Regions from separate parts of the Vibrio fluvialis genome, predicted to be linked through region 3. Evidence: predicted binding sites of a transcription regulator. Region 3 holds the regulator's gene; each other region holds the start of a gene.
What was found. Region 3 encodes PurR, which represses purine synthesis genes. Its sites were predicted from a motif close to TNANGNAAACGTTTNCNTNA; they were not measured.

Region 1: DYA43_RS00270 (uracil-xanthine permease family protein) is a predicted target of PurR. The motif match lies at 3,949-3,968, and genes of this name have one in related genera.
Region 2: glpX (class II fructose-bisphosphatase) is a predicted target of PurR. The motif match lies at 2,849-2,868, and genes of this name have one in related genera.
Region 4: ihfA (integration host factor subunit alpha) is a predicted target of PurR. The motif match lies at 1,550-1,569, and genes of this name have one in related genera.

Annotation. Positions count from the first base shown of each region.
Region 1 covers NZ_UHIP01000001.1:55,230-60,597, reverse strand. The annotation lists gene spoT (bifunctional GTP diphosphokinase/guanosine-3',5'-bis pyrophosphate 3'-pyrophosphohydrolase) at 1-822, shown strand, start outside; gene trmH (tRNA (guanosine(18)-2'-O)-methyltransferase TrmH) at 967-1,653, shown strand; gene recG (ATP-dependent DNA helicase RecG) at 1,742-3,820, shown strand; gene DYA43_RS00270 (uracil-xanthine permease family protein) at 4,088-5,368, shown strand, end outside.
Region 2 covers NZ_UHIP01000001.1:90,717-96,084, reverse strand. The annotation lists gene DYA43_RS00435 (bifunctional aspartate kinase/homoserine dehydrogenase II) at 1-1,130, shown strand, start outside; gene metF (methylenetetrahydrofolate reductase) at 1,409-2,296, shown strand; gene zapB (cell division protein ZapB) at 2,373-2,615, opposite strand; gene glpX (class II fructose-bisphosphatase) at 2,928-3,935, shown strand; gene pfkA (6-phosphofructokinase) at 4,002-4,964, opposite strand; gene fieF (CDF family cation-efflux transporter FieF) at 5,224-5,368, opposite strand, start outside.
Region 3 covers NZ_UHIP01000001.1:1,200,085-1,205,452, forward strand. The annotation lists gene DYA43_RS05740 (putative signal transducing protein) at 1-235, opposite strand, end outside; gene DYA43_RS05745 (TVP38/TMEM64 family protein) at 232-921, opposite strand; gene DYA43_RS05750 (TfoX/Sxy family DNA transformation protein) at 1,049-1,639, opposite strand; cyclic di-GMP riboswitch class I at 1,757-1,841, opposite strand; gene purR (HTH-type transcriptional repressor PurR) at 2,001-3,011, opposite strand; gene torD (molecular chaperone TorD) at 3,287-3,934, opposite strand; gene torR (two-component system response regulator TorR) at 4,157-4,864, shown strand; gene elyC (envelope biogenesis factor ElyC) at 4,930-5,368, opposite strand, start outside.
Region 4 covers NZ_UHIP01000001.1:1,702,654-1,708,021, forward strand. The annotation lists gene DYA43_RS08040 (nucleotidyltransferase family protein) at 244-1,020, shown strand; gene ihfA (integration host factor subunit alpha) at 1,070-1,363, opposite strand; gene pheT (phenylalanine--tRNA ligase subunit beta) at 1,809-4,196, opposite strand; gene pheS (phenylalanine--tRNA ligase subunit alpha) at 4,215-5,198, opposite strand.

The DNA of each region.
Region 1 (5,368 bases), 1.1 Mb from region 3:
CTGAGCAAACCACTGAAAAACGGCCAGACCGTGGAAATCATCAGCGCACCGGGTGCCCGCCCGAATGCAGCATGGCTCAACTACGTGGTAACCTCACGCGCACGTACCAAGATTCGTCAGGTACTAAAAACCATGCGCCGTGAAGAGTCGATTACGCTGGGACGTCGTCTGCTCAACCACGCTTTGGGTGATTTGTCGCTGAGCGACATCAGTGCCGACAACATCAAACATGTTCTGAGCGACCTTAAGATCGCCAGCGAAAGCGATCTGTTGGCCGCAATTGGTCTGGGCGAGCTGATGAGTATCGTGATTGCCCGCCGTCTGTTGGGCGATGCCGATGAACTGACGGAAACCGAAAGCAAAGATGGCAAACCGAAGAAGAAACTGCCAATCCGCGGTGCGGAAGGCATTCTGCTGACGTTCGCGAACTGTTGTCACCCGATTCCGGACGACTCGATCATCGCGCACGTCTCTCCGGGCCGAGGTCTGGTGGTGCACCGTGAAACTTGTCCGAACGTACGCGGCTATCAGCGCGAACCGGATAAGTACATGGCGGTAGAATGGACCCGTGATTACGATCAGGAATTCATTACCGAGCTGCGGGTCGATATGCAAAACCGTCAGGGTGCGCTGGCTGAGCTGACCAATGTCATCTCCAAAACCGGCTCCAACATCCACGGCCTGTCGACCGAAGAACGTGATGGCCGTCTGTATACGGTGACCGTACTCCTGACCACGAAAGATCGCGTCCACTTAGCAGACATCATGCGTAAGATTCGCACCATGCCAAACGCGCTGAAAGTGAGGCGCAGAAAGTACTAAACGTACGCTTGAACTGCCCTTGATAGCCACCTATCAAGGGCTTTTTTATTTTCGATTATGTTCAAACGACTTCACCCGTCGTCACCTTAGTGACCCCCTTTGAAGTCGTTTGGGTATAAAGGTAAAAACTTCAGAGTCCTAACCATGAACTTAGACCGTTATTCCCGAATTCAGGAAGTCTTAAAAGCCCGCCAAACCGACTTAACCGTCTGTCTGGAAGAGGTGCACAAACCCAATAACGTCTCCGCGGTCATTCGTACTGCCGATGCGGTCGGTCTGCACAAAATTCACGCCATCTGGCCGAATGAACAGATGCGCACCCTGACCCACACTTCCGCTGGTGCCCGTAACTGGGTTGAACTGCAAACGCACGACAGCACACTGGAAGCGATTCAACACCTCAAAGATCAGGGCATGCAGGTCCTGGTGACCAATCTGTCGGACGATGCGGTTGATTTTCGTGACATCGACTACACCAAACCAACAGCCATCATTCTCGGCAGTGAAAAAGTGGGCATTTCCAAACAAGCGCTGGCCCTGGCAGATAAAGACATCGTGATCCCGATGGTCGGCATGGTGCAATCACTCAATGTCTCGGTGGCTGGCGCGCTGATTCTGTATGAAGCGCAGCGCCAACGTCAGCAAGCGGGCATGTATGAGCGCGACGAAAGTCCGCTGCCCGCAGAAACCATCAACCGTATTCTGTTTGAACGCGGCCATCCGGTGCTGGCGAAAGTCGCCAAGCGCAAGAAGCTTGACTACCCACAGCTGGATGACGAAGGCCAGATCGTGGCCGACGAGGCGTGGTGGAAAGCGATGCAGAGCGCGTAATTGGCCTACCGGGCCGAATTACCCCTGTACAAATAGACAGCTCAGTGTTTGAATAGTTACCCAGTCAATTGGTTACGTGGTTGAATCTATGTCGCAGCTTCTTTCAGCAATTCCGTTAAGTTCACTCTCCGGCGTCGGTGCCAAGGTGGCCGAGAAGCTGGAAAAAATTGGTTTGAACAGCGTTCAGGACTTGCTGTTTCATCTGCCGCTGCGCTATGAAGATCGCACCCGTATCTACCCGATTATCAAACTGCACCCGGGCCTGTGGGCTGCGGTGCAGGGCAAAGTGATGGCGGTCGACACCACCTTTGGCCGCCGCAAAATGCTGACGGTTAAAATCAGTGACGACAACGGGACACTGACGCTGCGTTTTTTCAACTTTACCGCCGGTATGAAGAACAACTTCGCCGACGGTAAGTTAGTGCACGCTTACGGTGAAATTAAGCGCGGTAATGGTGGGCTGGAAATCATCCACCCGGATTACAAATTTTTCGCCCCGGCGCAAAGCCCCGATGTCGAACCCAACCTGACTCCGGTCTATCCGACCACCGATGGCCTGCGCCAGATCACGCTGCGTAACCTGACCGATCAAGCACTGGCCTTGCTCGACAAAGCCGCCGTGCAGGAGCTATTGCCCTCAGGCCTGTATGACCACCAAATCACTCTCGCCCAAGCGCTGCACACCATTCATCGCCCGTCAGCGGACATCGATCTGAGCCTGTTTGACGAAGGCCGTCATCCGGCGCAGATTCGCCTGATCATGGAGGAGCTGCTGGCGCAGAATCTGTCGATGCTCGCCGTACGCAGCAAAGGTCAGCAGGACATCGCGCTGCCGCTGCCAGAAACTCAGCAGCTAAAACAGCAGTTGCTGGCACAGTTACCTTTTTCTCCGACCAATGCGCAAGCACGTGTGGCGCGTGAAATCGAAGCCGATCTCGCCAAACCGCATCCGATGATGCGCTTGGTACAGGGCGATGTGGGTTCAGGCAAAACGCTGGTGGCCGCACTGGCTGCGGTGCGGGCGATCGAACACGGTTATCAGGTCGCACTGATGGCGCCGACCGAACTCCTGGCTGAGCAACATGCGATCAACTTTGCCAACTGGTTTGAAAGCATGGGTATTCAGGTCGGCTGGCTGGCAGGCAAACTGAAAGGTAAAGCCAAAGAAGCCGAACTGGCGCGCATTGCCAGCGGCGAAGTCAAAATGGTGGTCGGCACTCACGCCCTGTTTCAAGAGCACGTGGTGTTTGACCATTTGGCGCTGGTGATCATTGATGAGCAGCACCGCTTTGGTGTCCACCAGCGTCTGGAACTGCGTGAAAAAGGCGCCAAACAGGGTGCCTACCCGCATCAGTTGATCATGACCGCAACGCCGATTCCGCGCACGCTGGCGATGACCGCCTACGCTGATTTAGAGACCTCCGTGATTGATGAATTGCCGCCAGGGCGTACTCCGATTCAAACCGTGGCAATTCCGGATACCAAGCGTGACGACATCATTGAGCGCGTACGCCATGCATGTCTGACCGAAGGCAAACAAGCCTATTGGGTCTGTACACTGATTGATGAGTCGGAAGTGCTCGAAGCACAAGCGGCGGCCGAGACCGCCGAAGAGCTGCAGCGCAAACTGCCGGAGGTCAAAATTGGTCTGGTGCACGGACGTATGAAGCCGGCGGAAAAGCAGGCCGTGATGCAGGCGTTTAAAGACAATCAGCTGCATTTATTGGTCGCCACTACCGTGATTGAAGTCGGGGTGGATGTCCCCAACTCCAGCCTGATGATCATCGAAAACCCGGAGCGTCTTGGTCTGGCCCAGTTGCACCAGCTACGCGGCCGGGTTGGCCGTGGCTCCGTGGCGAGTCACTGCGTGCTGCTCTATCATGCACCGCTGTCAAAAACAGCGCAGAAGCGTCTCGGCGTGCTGCGCGAGAGCAACGACGGCTTTGTGATTGCGCAGCGCGATCTGGAAATCCGCGGCCCGGGTGAACTGCTCGGTACCAAACAGACTGGCCTAGCCGATTTCAAAATCGCCGATCTGGTGCGCGATCAACGCCTGATCCCTGAAGTACAACGCATCGCGCGCCACATTCACGACCATTACCCGGACAGTGCGCTGGCCATTATCGACCGCTGGCTGGGTGAACGCGACGTTTACGCCAAAGCCTAACTCTCACTGTCGACAATAGAACAGGCGCGAACTCGCGCCGATTGACCGCGATCAATCACTTATCTCCACGCCATAGCAAACGTTTGCCTTTCTGAGTAAAACCTCTATAATCGCCGCCAAAATCGAGTAAACGCAAACGTTTACCTTGGGGTGCATCCCCACATCCTGAACCGGACCTGATTAACAGCAATCACAGATAACGTCCGCGTTCCGCTTCCACTGCCCACTCAGCGCAGGCGAAGTGACATAACACATTAGGAAACTGCCATGACAACCCAAAACACGCGTAAATCCGATCTGGTTTACCAGCTCAATGACCGTCCGCCGCTGCCACAAACGTTCTTTGCCGCTCTGCAGCACCTGCTGGCGATGTTTGTTGCCGTAATCACCCCGTCTTTGATCATTTGTCAGTCGCTGGGCGTACCAGCCGATCAGACCAACACCATCATCAGCATGTCGCTGTTTGCTTCTGGTTTGTCATCGTTTATCCAGATTCGTACCATCGGCCCGATTGGTTCCGGTCTGCTGTCGATTCAGGGGACCAGTTTTAACTTCCTTGGTCCGATTATCGGTGCAGGACTGGCGCTCAAAGCGGGTGGCGCTGACATCTCAACCATGATGGCGGCTATTTTCGGTACTATTCTGCTGGCCTCTTTTGCTGAAATTCTGCTGTCGCGCGTGCTGGAGTTTGCCCAGCGCATCATCACCCCTCTGGTCTCCGGGATTGTCGTGACGCTGATTGGCCTGACGCTGGTACAAGTGGGTCTGGTATCCATGGGCGGCGGCTACGCGGCGCTGGGTGATGGTACCTTCGGAAGCCTGGATAAACTGGCGCTGGCAGGTACAGTGCTGGCAATCATCGTGATTCTTAACCGCTCACACAATCCCTATGTGCGCGTCGCTTCTATCGTCATTGCGATGCTGGTGGGTTATGTGATGGCGTACTTGATGGGTATGATCGACACCAGCCAGCTGGGCGATACCGCCGTGATTGCACTGCCCATTCCGATGCAATACGGCCTGAGTTTTGACTGGTCGCTGTTTATTCCTCTGGTACTGATTTTCCTCATCACTGCGCTGGAAGCAATCGGCGACATCACGGCAACCTCAGAAGTGTCTGGCGAGCCGGTCAAAGGCCCGGTATACATGAAACGTATCAAAGGCGGCGTACTGGCAGATGGCATCAACTCGGCGCTGGCAGCGGTGTTCAACAGCTTTCCGAACTCTACCTTCAGCCAGAACAACGGTGTGATCATGCTGACTGGTGTTGCAAGCCGCTACGTGGGCTACTTCATTTCCGGCATGCTGGTTCTGCTTGGCCTGTTCCCGGGTGTGGCGAGCTTTGTCCAGCTGATTCCTGAACCTGTTTTGGGCGGCGCGACCATCGTGATGTTCGGTACCATCGCTGCGGCGGGTGTACGCATCATTTCCCGCGTCGACCTCGATCGCCGCGCGATTCTGATCATGGCGCTGTCGTTCTCGATGGGCCTGGGTATCGCCCAGAAACCGGAAATCCTGCAATTTATGCCGGACTTCATTAAGAGCATC
Region 2 (5,368 bases), 1.1 Mb from region 3:
TGCGCCAGACGGCTGTCGAACCACTGGTCATCGGCCTGCACACGCAACTGTTCCAGGCACAAAAACGGGTCGCGCTGGCTCTGTGCGGGAAAGGCAACATCGGCTCCAGCTGGCTGAAGCTGTTTGCTGAGCAGAAAGAAGAGCTGGAAAAGCGTCATGGCATGAACTTCGAACTGGTGGCGGTGATTGACAGCCAGACTTACTGCTTCAAACCACAAGGTATCGACGCAGCAAAAGTGTTTGCTCACTATAACGACGAAGCCGTACCGAACGATGGACAAACTTGGTTGACGCAACTGGGGAATATTCAGGGCTTTGACGAAGTGGTGGTGCTGGATGTCACCGCGAGTCAGGAACTGGCGAGCCGTTATCTCGATATCGCCGAACACGGCATGCATCTGATTTCGGCCAACAAAGTGGCGGGATCGGCCGCGGGTGATTACTACCAGCAAGTGAAAGACGCATTTGCCAAAATCAGTCGCCATTGGTTGTACAACGCGACCGTTGGTGCCGGCTTACCCATCAATCACACCGTGCGCGATCTGCGTGAAAGCGGCGATGAAATTACCGCGCTGTCGGGTATATTCTCTGGCACGCTGTCGTGGCTGTTCCAGCAATACGATGGCCAGGTGCCGTTCAGTGAACTGGTTGATCTCGCCTGGCAACAAGGCCTGACCGAACCGGACCCACGCTGCGATCTCGATGGCTCTGACGTAATGCGTAAGCTGGTGATTCTGGCGCGTGAATCGGGGCTGGAAATCGAACCCCAAAACGTACGCGTTGAATCCCTAGTGCCGGAAGAGTTGCGCGATCTGTCACTGGATGATTTCCTCGATAAAAGCCAGTTGCTCAATGAGCGCCTGGCCGAACGTCTGGCGAAAGCACAGCGTCAGGATAAAGTGCTGCGTTATGTGGCGCGCCTCGAAAAAAATGGCAAAGCCACTGTTGGCGTGGAAGCACTCGATAAAGAACACGCGCTGGCGAATCTGCTGCCGTGTGACAACATCTTTGCCATCGAGAGCAAATGGTACCGCGATAATCCGCTGGTGATTCGCGGCCCGGGAGCCGGACGTGAAGTCACGGCAGGCGCGATTCAGTCGGATCTCAACCTGCTCGCAGGCCTGTTGTAAGCATGATAAAGCTCGCCAAATTGGCGAGCTTTTTGTTGTTTGTTCTACTATTAATTTCTATATCAGCACATTCGTCGAACTTGAAGGTTACAGGCAGAAAATGCGACTAACGTGCTGAGAACGTTGTTGAATTAACCTCACGATCAACATGAAAAATATTCATATTGGCAAGGTTGACATTAAAATGCATTCAAGACATTCTGTAGCCATATAGACGTCTAAACGTCAATTTTTAAGAAGTGTTCGCGTTGTGGCACGTTGCCACAGGGAGAGGAAAAATGGGTTACACGCACGCCAGTCATATTGACGCTTTAAACCAGAATATTGCTGATCTTTCAGACATCAATGTATCGTTTGAATTTTTCCCGCCGAGCACGCCACAAATGGAAGAGACCTTGTGGAACTCTGTACACCGCCTGAAAACGCTGAAACCAAAATTCGTCTCTGTGACTTACGGCGCCAACTCCGGCGAACGTGACCGTACCCACTCGATCATCAAAGCCATTAAAGATCAGACTGGCCTGATTGCAGCGCCGCACCTGACCTGTATTGATGCCAGCCGCGAAGAACTGATTCAGATTGCTGACGATTACTGGAACAACGGTATTCAGAACATCGTCGCACTGCGCGGTGACATTCCTCCGGGTGGCGGCAAACCTGACATGTACGCATCGGACTTGGTGACTTTGCTGAAATCACGTCATGACTTCGATATCTCAGTGGCAGCCTTCCCGGAAGTTCATCCGGAAGCGAAAAGCGCGCAAGCCGATCTGCTCAATCTGAAACGTAAAGTCGAGGCAGGTGCAAACCGCGCCATTACGCAGTTTTTCTTTGATGTGGAAAGCTACCTGCGTTTTCGTGACCGCTGTGTGACCGCCGGCATCGATGTTGAAATCGTACCGGGCATTCTGCCCGTCTCGAACTTTAAGCAGGCATCGCGTTTTGCTGCGCAGAACAACGTTAAGGTGCCGAGCTGGATGGCGAAACAATTTGATGGGCTTGACGACGATCCTGTGACCCGTCAGCTCGTGGGCGCCAGCCAAGCAATTGACATGGTGCGCATCCTGTCGCGTGAAGGCGTGAAAGATTTCCACTTCTACACACTTAACCGTGCCGAAATGACTTACGCGCTATGCCACACGCTGGGCGTTCGTCCAAGCCTGTAAGCGAATGTGAGAAACAAAAAAACGCCGACAACCGTCGGCGTTTTTTTATAGATTCGATATCGTGGCAATCGGTGGATTATTCCACGTCGTCCATTTTACCCAGCAGATTGCGAATACGCTCTTGCCATGCCGTGTGTTCTTGTTGAATTTGCTGAGCGCGCTGCTCCAGAGCTTCACGGCTGGCTTTCAGCTCGTTTGCTTCTTCAGTCAGCTTCACTTTTTCTTCTTTTAGCTCTTCAACTTCCATTTGCAGCAACGCGATTGTATCAACCGCGGTTTGGATTTTTGCTTCTAGTTGTTCTAGTACTTCAAAAGACATGGTACTTACCCTTTTTTGATTCGGTTGCGGTGAACTCACTTCACTTAATTTCCCCATTCTACTCAGCCAAGCGCAGAGAAACACTCACTATATTCGATATTTTGCGCTATTCGGTTAAAAAAACGGCGCAAATTGACCTGACGCTTACTTTGCATGCGTGAAGGGGGAAACAATGCCTGAAAACAGAGGCTATCGTAGCGAGTTTTGATCGAGTGCAAGTCTCATGGGTGTCAAAAAGCAAACGTTTCCTTTCGAATATGCTAAGATCCGCCGCAAATTGTCCCTATTACTGATCCTTGGTTTGGAGTAAGCATGAAACGCGATTTGGCAATGGCATTTTCACGCGTCACGGAAGGCGCTGCATTGGCAGGATATAAATGGCTTGGCCGCGGCGATAAAAATGCCGCAGACGGCGCTGCAGTTGAAGTGATGCGCACCTTATTAAATAAAACCGAAATCAAGGGTGAGATCGTCATCGGCGAAGGCGAGATTGACGAAGCGCCAATGCTGTACATCGGTGAACAAGTGGGCATCGGTGGCGATGAAGTCGATATTGCGGTGGACCCGATTGAAGGCACACGTATGACGGCGATGGGCCAGTCCAACGCGCTGGCCGTACTGGCGGCGGGCGAAAAAGGCAGCTTCCTCAAAGCGCCGGACATGTACATGGAAAAACTGGTAGTGGGTCCGGGTGCGAAAGGTTGCATCGACCTGCACAAACCTTTGCAGGAAAACCTGGAAAACATCGCTGCGGCGCTGGGTAAACCGCTCAGTAACCTGACTGTGATTACGCTGGCCAAACCGCGACATGATAACGAGATTGCCCAGATGCAAAAACTTGGCGTACGCGTGTTTGCGGTGCCAGATGGTGACGTGGCGGCTTCTATCCTGACCTGTATGCCAGACAGCGAAGTCGATGTGATGTACTGTGTGGGCGGCGCGCCGGAAGGGGTTGTCTCTGCGGCCGTGATTCGCGCGCTGGACGGCGACATGAATGGTCGTCTGCTGCCGCGCCATAAAGTCAAAGGCGAGACCGAAGATAACCGCATCTGGGGGGCTCGTGAGCTTGAGCGTTGTGAGCAGATGGGCGTTAAAGCCGAAGTCGTTCTGAAACTGGAAGACATGGCGCGCAGCGATAATGTCATCTTCGCCGCGACTGGCATCACCAAAGGCGATCTGCTGGAAGGCATTACCCGCCAAGGCAACATTGCCACCACCGAAACCCTGCTGATCCGCGGTCGCTGCCGTACTATTCGCCGCATCAAATCGATTCACTACCTGGAGCGTAAAGATCCGGAAGTGCGCGAAATTATTCTCTAACAACCAAAAACAAAAAAAGACCGCCAAGGCGGTCTTTTTTACGAACTGAGTTCAGGTTAGCTGTGCTTAGAACAGCTCTTCAGCCACCTGGAACAGATCTTTGCGTACTGGACGCTTCATGTTTTCAATCGCATCGATGATGTCGTGGTGAACCAGTTGTTCTTTCTGAATACCAACACAACGGCCGCCGTGACCTTCCAGCAACAGGTGAACCGCGTAGTTACCCATACGAGAAGCCAGAACGCGGTCAAACGCCGTTGGTTTACCACCACGCTGAATGTGGCCAAGAATCGTTGCGCGAGTCTCACGACCCGTTGCCTTTTCGATCTCTTTTGCCAACTGGTTCGCATCCATCATCAGCTCTGTCAGCGCGATAATCGCGTGTTTCTTGCCTTTCTTGATGCCGTCCTGAATGTTAGAGATCAGTTGATCCATATCCAGGCCAGTTTCTGGCGTGATGATGTATTCACAACCACCCGCAATCGCAGACATCAGAGTCAGGTCACCACAGTGACGGCCCATGATTTCTACGATAGAAATACGCTGGTGAGAAGAAGACGTGTCACGCAGACGGTCGATAGACTCGATAACCGTGTTCAGTGCAGTCAGGTAGCCGATGGTGTAATCCGTACCTGCGATGTCGTTGTCGATCGTGCCTGGCAGACCGATACATGGGTAACCCATTTCAGTCAGCTTCTTCGCACCCATGTACGAACCGTCACCACCGATCACAACCAGTGCATCAATACCGTGTGTTTTCAGGTTTTCGATCGCTTTTTCACGAACAGATTCTTCACGGAACTGCGGGAAACGCGCAGAACCCAGGAAGGTACCACCACGGTTAATTACGTCAGACACGCTTGAACGATCCAGCTGCTTGATGCGGCCTTCATACAGGCCCTGATAGCCATCGTAAATACCGAATACTTCAAGACCTGCGCCCAAGGCTGTACGAACCACGCCGCGAATTGCAGCATTCATGCCTGGGGCGTCACCGCCACTTGTCAAAATACCGATCTTCTTAATCATGCTCACCCTCGATTTTTGGGAACTTAATATAATTTTTTGGGCCGCCTGCTAACGACATTCAGACGGCAAAAGCATTCATTATCTGTGCGTTATGTTACATTTCCTAATTAGGAATACTACTGTTATTTGCACGAAATTCTGTAAGTTTTCTACTTATGTAAGAGTATTACAGTTTTAACCATCATCGTTGTTGATTCACATCAGGATCATGTTTTTTAGTCGATTGGAGAAAAGATAGCCAACGTTGCAGGCTTTTTCCTTACCACCCTTGGAATTTTTGCTTTCTCTCCGGTCCGAAGACCACAGAATACGGATCCTGATGGATTAAAACATCAGCACCCGGGAAATTTTTGCGCAGTTTGGCTTCCACCATGTCTGAGATGCGATGTGCTTCAATTAACGGG
Region 3 (5,368 bases):
GTGTTGAACGGGAACTGCTGGACGGGCTTTGATAATCTTCAATGATAGCTTGCGCCCGCTCATGCTGAGTCACGTCATACAACCAGATGTAAGGCGCAGTTTCATCATTCATCGGCAACTCACCGCGCAGACCAAACAAACCTTCTCCACGCACCTCACAGGCAATATTGGCTTGTTTTAGCAGTTCGCACAGCAAGTGTGCTTCCGTCGGATTGGCGGCTATGAATATTTTCATCGTTGTACCGTGTTGGCAGAGCGTCTGACCAGCCGGTTCATCACCCATTTCATGAGCAGTGGAAACACCCCAAGTAAGGCGAATGACAGCAACACCGATGGCGAGACAATGCCGGATAATGAATCAATTTGTGCCAGTTGTGTGCCGGCGTTTAGATACACCGCAGTGCCAGGCAGCATACCCAACTGGCTGACCCAATAGTAGCGGGCAACGTTAATGGGACTTAGGCCCATCAAGAGGTTTATCAGAAAGAACGGGAATACAGGGATCAGCCGTAATGACAGCAAATAAAACGCGCCATCACGCTCAACGCCTTGGTTGATTGCGTTCAATTTGTCACCAAATCGTTGTTGAACCCAGTCTCGAAGCAGATAACGGCTGCTCAGAAAGGCTAGTGTTGCACCGATGGTACTGGCGAAAGAGACAAGCAAAAGACTGAGCCAAAAGCCGAACAATGCTGCTCCAAGCAATGTGACAACGGCTGCGCCGGGTATCGAGAACGCCGTAATCAAGACGTAGCTGACAAAGTAAATCAGGGCAGCAGCAAGCAAATGTTCGGCGATATAGTCCGACAACAGCGCTTGCTGAGCTTTGGCATTGTCCAGAGTGAGGTATTGACTGAACGTGAGCCCTAATCCAATGATCACGGCCAGCAAAATTAAGCCTAGAACTAACTTCTTACTCATCGATGTTTCTCGTTATACGGTTATCTAAGGTATACGTAACCAGACAGGGAAAAGCGATATTTTCTTTCACCCAAAGAAAAAAGCATCCGTGAACGGATGCTTTTAATGAAGTTGCTCTCAAAAAGGTTTACGACAAACGCTGTAACAACTCGTCGCGACGCGTTTGAGGGATAACTGACCAGTGCTTGCCCTCAATGGCGCCTTCAAGTGCCCACAGAAGCTCCAAGCCGACATCTGAAGAATGTGATTGTCTAACGGCTTTGTAAGCTTCTACGGCACCTTTCTCCTGCAGATCTTCCACCGTTTCGATGCCGGCTTTTTTCAGCATTCGTTCGGTTGCAAGGCGCAGGTTAGGGAGATCTTTAAGACGATCCGGCTTCGCTTGGGCTTGAGTCTCACGCTCATCTTTGGCCACTGCTAATGCCGCTTTCGCGTCTTCCAGAATTTTTGCGGTGTCTAACCAACAGTCTTCCGGCAAAGCGAAATACTTGGTTACAACGGGAAATCCGCGCTTTTTATAAACATAAGGCTCGTAGCCTTGTTGTTTGAACTTGGCTGTTGAAGCATCGTCGGCGCGAATGTGAAGTCTGTCGTTAACCACCAATGCGAACATTGTGTCATCAACAAAAATCCCAAAGCCACCAAACATTGAACGAGATTTAACGCGTCCAAATTGCTCAAAGAGCCGCATTGAATCTTTTAGTATTGGTTTATCCATGCTGTAAGTCTCGGTGTATTAATTAATACGCCACCAAAGTCAGGTCCGAGAAAATAGCAAAAGAATGCAGAGAGTATGTCAGTTAGGAGTCAACTTCTTAGTGTATGCATTTTTGCCATCGGTAACCCCGCTACCTACCCGAATTGGGTTTAGGCCGGAGGCTTTGCGTCCCACCTTTTCAGATGGTTTGCCCTGTGCGTGACATTTCCTTCAAAAAAAGGATAATCAAAAATTTGGATAAACATCACATTTACCTTGTGCAAATGTGATGTTATTCAAATATATATGTCCAACCATTGCAACTTGATTCATTGATTTTGAATCTAAATAGACAATTCAGACATGTTGATTTTCTGCAAAGTTATTGTTTTGTCAAGTCTTTTACTGTGTCGCGCTCTACAATCTCCGGATGCATCTCGAAGATACGGCGATCGTGCTCTTTATCTTTGATTCGTTCGAGTAATATTTCGAATGCGTTTTTACCCACACGACGTTTAGGTTGGTGGATAGTGGTTAGCGGTGGAGAGAAATACTCTGCCAGCTCAATGTTGTCATAACCGATAACCGACATATCTTCCGGAACACGAATCCCACGTTGTTGCAGGCGGCTCATTAAGCCAAGCGCCATTGTATCGTTAAAACAGAATACAGCGGTTGGACGTTTGTCCATGGCGATGATTTTATCTGCGGCCAGTACGGCGGTGTCACACTCGAAGTTACCTTCCAGAATCCAGTCTTCGCGGACAGGCAGGTTTGCTTCTGCCATCGCACGGCGGAAACCAGCAATACGTTCCTGACAGGCGGCTTTAACGAAATGGCCACTCAGGCAAGCGATATCAGTATGACCGCGGTCAGTCAGGTATTTAGTAGCCAGATAACCCCCTTCTTCGGAGTTATCGATGATCTTATCAGCCTGAGAGGTCTCTGGACCCCAATCCATGATCACCTTAGGAATGTCAGAATGGCTTTCCAACATTTCCAGCAGTTCTTCGGTCAGGTCAGAACACATAACCAAAATACCGTCTACGCGCTTTTCCGCCAGCATGCGGATGTAGTCGCGTTGCTTTTCGTAAATACCACCGGTGTTACACAGGATCAGCGTGTAACCCTGACGGTAACAGTAGCTTTCCACACCATCGATCACTTCGGAGAAGAAGAGGTTGGTGGACTGAGTGACCAACATACCAATTGTTCGTGTGGTGTTGCACTTTAGGCTTCGAGCTACAGCGCTCGGTGCATAGTTCAGCTCTTTAACAGCATCCATCACTTTTTCTTGTGTGGCTTCTGCAACAAATCGAGTTTTATTAATTACGTGAGATACGGTTGTTGTTGAAACGCCAGCCAGGCGTGCAACGTCTTTAATCGTAGCCATAGGTTTGTCCTGTCGATGACTGCTGAGCGCAACAAAATGCGTCGTGCTATCAGATTCAGCAGCGGTTAGGCTTGTACTGCAAGTGAAGCCTAAAAGTAGTAAAAACACAAAAACCGCTCGAAAACAGCGGTTTGCATCTTAAATTCATATTTTATCGTTTGCGGGCAATATAGTAGTCCGCAACGCGTGAACTCGCAACGAAATTCATCGGATGAGATCAAATGATCGTCACAAAGTTCGCGCGATATTCTTCAATTTGTGAGCATGATAGCGAACTATTCGTCAGTCAAATAAGCCTGATCAAGTTGCAGGAAGGCGACCAGAAGCTCGCTGACTGCGGCGTAAAAACCAAATTGATCAAGCGACTGGCAACGGGTCGCGAAAGTTGGTACCCAACTCAAGAGATGAGATTGGATAAATTCGGCCTGTTCAGAAAAGGCTTGTTCCATATGTGACTGTTTTTCCAGTTCGTTGGACCGAATAATCATATGTCCCAAGAAATCCAACTCGACAGCCAAATGATCAGCTGGTTCGTTCAGTGAGTCGTGAATCGCAACGCCGTGCTGTTTCATCAAGTCAGCCATTTCTTGTGCCGGAGTATCGTTCAACAGGCCTGTTTTACCAAGGTAAACGGAGGCGTAGGGCAGGGCTGAATCCTTGTCTGACTTTAAAAACAGGTCGCAAAAGTCGGCCGCCAATTCAAGGCGGGCATCGTCACGGTCGAGCAAGCGGTTCAGTGCTTCCACCAGATGCGTCACCGCCGCTTTCAGTCCGGCGTTTTCACTCAAGCCAGTCAGAAAGGCACGAATTTCGGGTGAATGATATTGCTCGATCTCTTTATCACTGAGCTCTTTACTGAACAAACTCGACAACCACCAATAAATTTCGGCGCGCTTTTCGTTAAATGCTTTTACTTCTTGCATGGTTAGACTCCGGATACTTTCTCCCTATAAGTCTAAACAATAAACATGAATAGCAATAACGCAAACCATGAAAAAATATGAACAAATACGTCAGCAAATTAATAGCTTGCTCAGAGATTGCTTTGAATCAATAAACCCTGAGGTTTTTGGATTGGAGACTAGAATTATGACTGTTTATGAATAGAATTACGGAGTATTTCGAATGAGCATAAAGTGGTGTCAATGAGCTATCACATACTAGTTGTTGAAGACGACATCGTTACCCGCAGTAAGCTGGCTGGTTACTTTCAGAAAGAGGGTTATCAGGTAACAGAGGCTGAAAATGGGGTAGAGATGCGTCAGGCGCTCAGTGAACATGACATTGACCTGGTGATGCTGGACATCAACTTGCCAGGTGAAGATGGTTTGTTACTGACGCGAGAACTTCGCGGGCAATCAGATATTGGAATCATTCTGGTTACTGGACGCACGGATAGCATCGACAGAATTATTGGCCTCGAAATGGGTGCTGACGATTATGTCACCAAACCGCTTGAACTACGTGAGCTGTTGGTTCGCGTGAAAAATTTATTGTGGCGTATTTCCACTGCTTGCCACTGCAATCACGAACTCGAGCCGGACGACGACAAGCTCGTGCGTTTTGGCGAATGGACGTTTGATATCCAGCGCCGTTCATTAACTCGTAATGGCGAACCTGTGCGTTTAACGAAGGCGGAGTATGAGCTGTTGGTTGCTTTGTCGGCGTACCCTAATCAGGTGCTCAGCCGCGAGCGTATTCTCAATATGATCAGTCATCGGGTCGATGCGCCGAATGATCGCACCATCGATGTGTTGATTCGTCGTATGCGTGCCAAGATGGAGTTTGATCCAAAGAACCCGCAGATCTTTGTGACTGTGCATGGTGAAGGTTACATGTTTGCAGGTGATTAAGCGTTGACGCAGAAAGAAAAAGACCCGCTTCAGCGGGTCTTTTTTTGTTTCTTCCCATGCAGTGTTTACTGCAACGTAGTTTCGGCGTTATTGATTGGCGCGGTCTGTTCATGGCCGGCTACCCAGTCACGCAGTGACTGCCAAATCAAGCCCATACTTTCGTACCAGTAACGTTCTGTCTGCTCCAAATACAGCGCTTTGGGGGTGTATTTATCCCAAGGCTGACTGATATTGGTTTGAGCCAGAAAGTTGGTCGGGGCTGGAATAGGCTGTAAGCCCGCAGAGTGGAACTCATTTAACGCGCGTTGCATGTGACTGGCTGACGTCACCAGCACCAGTTTACGTTGCTGCACGAATGCCGCGGCCTGACGTGCTTCTTCCCAGGTATCTTTTGCTGTTTCCAGCAAAATGATATCGGATTTCGCAACGCCCAGCGCCAGCGCGACTCGAGCCAGCATGCGGGCATGACTGAACTCACTACCACCTGCGTAACCTGACAGGATC
Region 4 (5,368 bases), 500 kb from region 3:
CAGAGTTTTGTGAAATACACACTTGGTTACACTCGCAAAAGGAACTGTTTATCCTGCTAACAGTCTGAATAGTCGAGCATTGTAATGTGATGGAATACACACTCTGCACATTTGATGTTGGGATGCGATTGAGTTTTACGATTTCAACCCAACCTCTTTATTGAAGAGATTTCTTTGTTTGCACTCTGTTATGGGCCTTCTGATTGCCACTTTTGACCTAACAACGCAAGCTAAGGAGAGTGAATGAGCCTATTCCTACGAACAACGGCACTGATGCTTCTGGTTCTGAGCCGAGCGCCTGCTTTTGCGGCTGCTCTGCCATTAGACACGTCACCAAGAGAAGATCGGGGCGAGTCACAAAATCAAGTCAGTTCAAAGCTTTTCAAACACAGCCTCAGCGGCCTTTACGGCATTCAAACCACGCAAAATAGCGTTCTCCAGCCTTATCAGGATTTTGATGTACTCTACAGTAAAGCCCACCAAGCGCAGTGCGAACTGGAAACACTGTGTAAAAGTACGGCCCTGCTAACGTCCACCCAAGCCTACTTTGCCGGCGTTAAATCACAGCATCGCGCGGCAGAAAAAATTGAACTGGAGCTTAACGGTCAGCCAGAGCGCATTACCGACCTGGCCCGCGCGACCATCATTGCCAACGACGTCCCGAGTCTGGTTGATGCGTATGAGGCGCTGAGCCGCGAAGCGACCGTTCTTAAGGTGAAAAACCGCTTCAAATCTCCCGCAGACTCAGGCTATCGTGATCTGAACGTACTGGTCCAACTGCCTAAAACAGGCATCATCGCAGAAGTGCAGTTTCACCTTAAAGCGATTGCCGATGTGAAAAGCGGCCCGGAACATGATCTTTATGAGCAGATTCAGAAGATTGAGCGCAACGCAGGACGCGAACAGCGAGCACTCAATGATTGGGAAGTCGCGAAGATTAAGCAGATTCGTCGCGAGTCGCAAAACCTTTACCAGCAGGCTTGGCAGCCTTACATCACCACACACATCCAGGCAGCATAAGCCAAATATGAAAAGACCACGCGAAAGCGTGGTCTAATGCTCGGTCTTTTTACGACTTTTTAATGTTCTCGACTCGGGCTTTTAGTTTTTGCCCTGGGCGGAACGTTACGACACGTCGAGCGGTGATAGGAATATCTTCACCCGTTTTTGGATTTCGACCCGGACGCTCGTTTTTGTCTCGCAGATCAAAATTACCAAAACCGGAGAGTTTTACCTGTTCGCCACCTTCGAGTGCTTTACGAATTTCTTCAAAAAACACTTCAACCGTTTCCTTGGCATCCCGTTTACTAAACCCTAGTTTTTCAAACAGGTTCTCAGCCAAATCGGCCTTTGTGAGCGCCATAAAACTTCCCTCAAAGCTATGTTAAACCTTGCTGCGCAGTGACAGCACCAAAGCAATTTTTGCTTAGCCAATCAACGACATATCGGCTTTACCTGAAAAGTGTATGCCAAGCTTATGATTTTCGCCAACTTTTTTATTGAGACTAAACAAAGTCTAACGGTAAAAAGAGGCGCATATCCCGCGCTTAGAAGCAAAATTTGTCTTCATATTAAAAGAAAAACTACTGACATTTTAGTTACTTATACCACTTTCTTTAAAATACTCAGAGGTTCTCTCTAATTACAGCGTAGGAAAAATTTTTCGTTACGCCAAAAAAATTTTTTAAATTTATCTGTAAATCAGGCGGTTGCTCAGGATACATGCCAAACTTGTCACTTCATAGCAAAATTGCAGGCGTAAAAAAAGCAGGCTCTCAAGCCTGCTTTTTCACACTCAATGACAACAATCAGTCGCGCAGTGTTGCGCCAAATTTCGCTGATACGTGAGCAACAATCGCTTCAACCGCACCGGCGATATCGGCATCTTCCAGCGTGCGTTCTGCGGATTGCAGAGTCAGGGCAATTGCCAGGCTCTTCTTACCATCTTCAACGCCTTTACCAACGTAAACGTCGAACAGTTTAGCGTCTTTCAGGAACTCGCCGCCCTGCTCCAGACACGCGTTAACGATGTCACCAGACGCCACTGCGTCGTCCACTACAACCGCGATATCACGACGGTTTGAAGGGAACTTAGACAGCGCGACCGCTTCAGGAATCACTTTGGTATTGATTGCCGACCATTCGATTTCAAACACGATAGTACGACCGTTCAGACCAAATTTACGTTCAAGCTCAGGGTGAACCGTACCGATCACACCAATCTCTTTGCCGTCCAGAACAATCGCTGCTGACTGGCCAGGGTGTAGCGCTGGATGTTTCGCCGCCGCGAAGCTGTACGCTTTGCCGTTGGCCGTCAGTTCCAGAATCGCTTCGACATCACCTTTCAGGTCGAAGAAATCCACCGTTGCTGTTTCCAGGTTCCAGTGCTCTTCACCGCGAGTACCAGAAATCACACCCGCCAGGATTGGCTCTTGACGCATGCCGTTTTCAGCCGCTTGATCCGGAATGAAACGCAGACCTTGTTCGAACAGACGAACTCGTGGTTGCTGACGTTTTTGGTTATGAACCACCGTGTTCAGCAGACCTTGAATCAGGCTCAAACGCATAGCAGACATATCTGCAGAGATTGGGTTTGGCAGAATCAAAGGCTCAACATCTGGCACGATCAGTTTTTGCTGCTCTGGTTCAACGAAGCTGTATGTAATCGCTTCGTGGTAACCACGGTCAACCAGCAGATCACGAACGCGTTTCAGAGGCAGGTTCGCTTCTTTGTGCAGGTTCATGTTCAGCGCAGCCGCTGGCGCCTGGTTTGGAATGTTGTCGTAACCGTAGATACGGCCCACTTCTTCCACCAGATCCTGCTCGATTGCGATGTCAAAACGCCAGGTTGGCGCTGTCGCTGTCCAGCCTTCCGCAGTGGTTTCAACGGTCATACCCAGACGTTGCAGGATTTCAACCACGTCCGCATCCGCGATGTGGTGACCCAGCAGGTTGTCCAGTTTAGTGCGACGCAAAGCCACGGTGTTCGGTTTTGGCAGATCGGCATCAGATTCAGCCGCAACCACTGGCGCAACTTCACCACCACAGATGTCGATCAGAAGCTGAGTTGCACGTTCCATCGCAGCAAATTGCAGTGCGTAGTCCACACCACGTTCAAAACGCATTGAAGAATCGGTGTGCAGACCGTAGCTGCGTGCGCGGCCACGGATATGATCCGGAGCGAAGAATGCACATTCTAGCAGCACATCTTTGGTTTCAGTGCTCACGCCCGAGTGCTCGCCACCAAAGATACCCGCAATCGCCAGCGCTTTGTTGTGGTCTGCAATGATCAGTGTGTCGGCGTTCAGTTCTGCTTCGCTGCCATCCAACAGGGTCAATTTCTCGCCCTGCTCTGCCAGGCGCACCACAATACCACCGTCGATCTTCGCCAGATCAAACGCGTGCATTGGTTGGCCTTGTTCCAGCATCACATAGTTCGTGATGTCGACAACCGGGTCGATAGAACGAATACCACAGCGACGCAGCTTCTCTTGCATCCAAAGTGGAGTTTGTGCCTGAACGTTCACGTTCTTAACAATACGACCCAAGTAGCGAGGACACGCCGCTGGCGCTTTGACTTCAATAGAAAGGGTGGCATCGATTGCCGGTGCAACTGGTGCAACCGAAGGCTCAGCCACATCGGCACGGTTAAGTACGCCCACTTCACGAGCCATACCACGCAGGCTGAAACAGTCCGCGCGGTTTGACGTCAGGTCTACATCAATAGTGACGTCATCCAGAGCCAGGAATTCACGGAAATCCGTACCGATAACGGCATCTTCCGCCAGCTCCATGATGCCGCTTGATTCAACATCAATACCCAGTTCAGAGAATGAACACAGCATGCCGTGAGAAGGCTGGCCACGTAGCTTCGCTTTCTTGATTTTGAAATCGCCTGGCAAAACAGCGCCAACCGTCGCAACCGCGACTTTCAGGCCCTGACGGCAGTTTGGCGCGCCACACACGATGTCGAGCAGTTCTTCTTCGCCCACATCCACTTTTGTCACACGCAGTTTGTCTGCATCTGGGTGCTGACCACATTCCACAACGTGACCAACTTTAACGCCAGTAAAAGTACCCGCTACAGGAAGGACATCGTCAACTTCCAGGCCGGCCATAGTAATTTGGTGAGTAAGCTCGCCAGTGGTAACCGCTGGGTTAACCCACTCACGAAGCCAAGATTCGCTGAATTTCATTGTGATTAAACCTCTGGATTACTTGAACTGTTTTAGGAAACGAAGATCGTTTTCGAAGAACGCACGCAGGTCGTTCACACCGTAACGAAGCATGGTAAGACGCTCTACGCCCATACCGAATGCGAAACCAGAGTATTTTTCAGGGTCGATACCAACACTGCGCAGCACATTTGGATGCACCATACCGCAGCCCAGTACTTCCAGCCATTTACCATTCTTACCTTTCACGTCCACTTCGGCTGAAGGCTCAGTGAATGGGAAGTAAGACGGACGGAAACGCACTTCCAGATCTTCTTCAAAGAAGTTGCACAGGAAGTCGTGCAGAATGCCTTTCAGCTGCGCAAAGTTCACGTTTTCGTCAACCAGCATGCCTTCCACCTGATGGAACATTGGCGTGTGCGTTTGGTCGTAGTCGTTACGATAAACACGGCCAGGAGCGATGAAACGCAGCGGTGGCTGGTTCTCTTCCATGGTACGAATCTGTACGCCAGACGTGTGAGTACGCAGCATCAACTTTGGATTAAAGAAGAAGGTATCGTGGTCAGTACGCGCTGGGTGATCATCTGCGATGTTCAGAGCATCGAAGTTATGGAAATCGTCTTCGATTTCAGGACCAGACTCAACGGTAAAGCCCAGTTCACCAAAGAAGCTTTCAATACGCTCGATTGTGCGGGTTACTGGGTGCAGACCACCGTTCTCGATACGACGACCAGGTAGGGTCACGTCGATAGTTTCTGCCGCCAGCTTCGCTTCCAGCTCTGCACGTTGTAGGCTGTCCTTACGCGCAGCAATGGCTTTTTGAACCGTTTCTTTTGCGACGTTAATTTCCTGACCAGCGGTACGGCGCTCTTCTGGTGGAAGCTTGCCCAGGCTTTGTAGTTGAGCGGTCAGCTCACCTTTTTTGCCCAGGTACTGAACACGCACTTCATCCAGTGCGACTAACGACTCTGCAGCGTTGATGGCTGCGGTCGCGTTAGCAATAATCTCTTGTAGATGTTGCATCGTTTCCTCGTCTGCTGATGAGCAGTTTCCTTAAGGAGCCCGAAAGGGTTACCTTGGTGCCCTTTTGGGGGCCGATAAGGCTGACCGTAAGGGATTCTTGGGGTTTTTCAAATAGCTGTACATAGTAACTAAAGCTGCTGTCAAAGCCAAATTGAAATCGGCCTGAATCA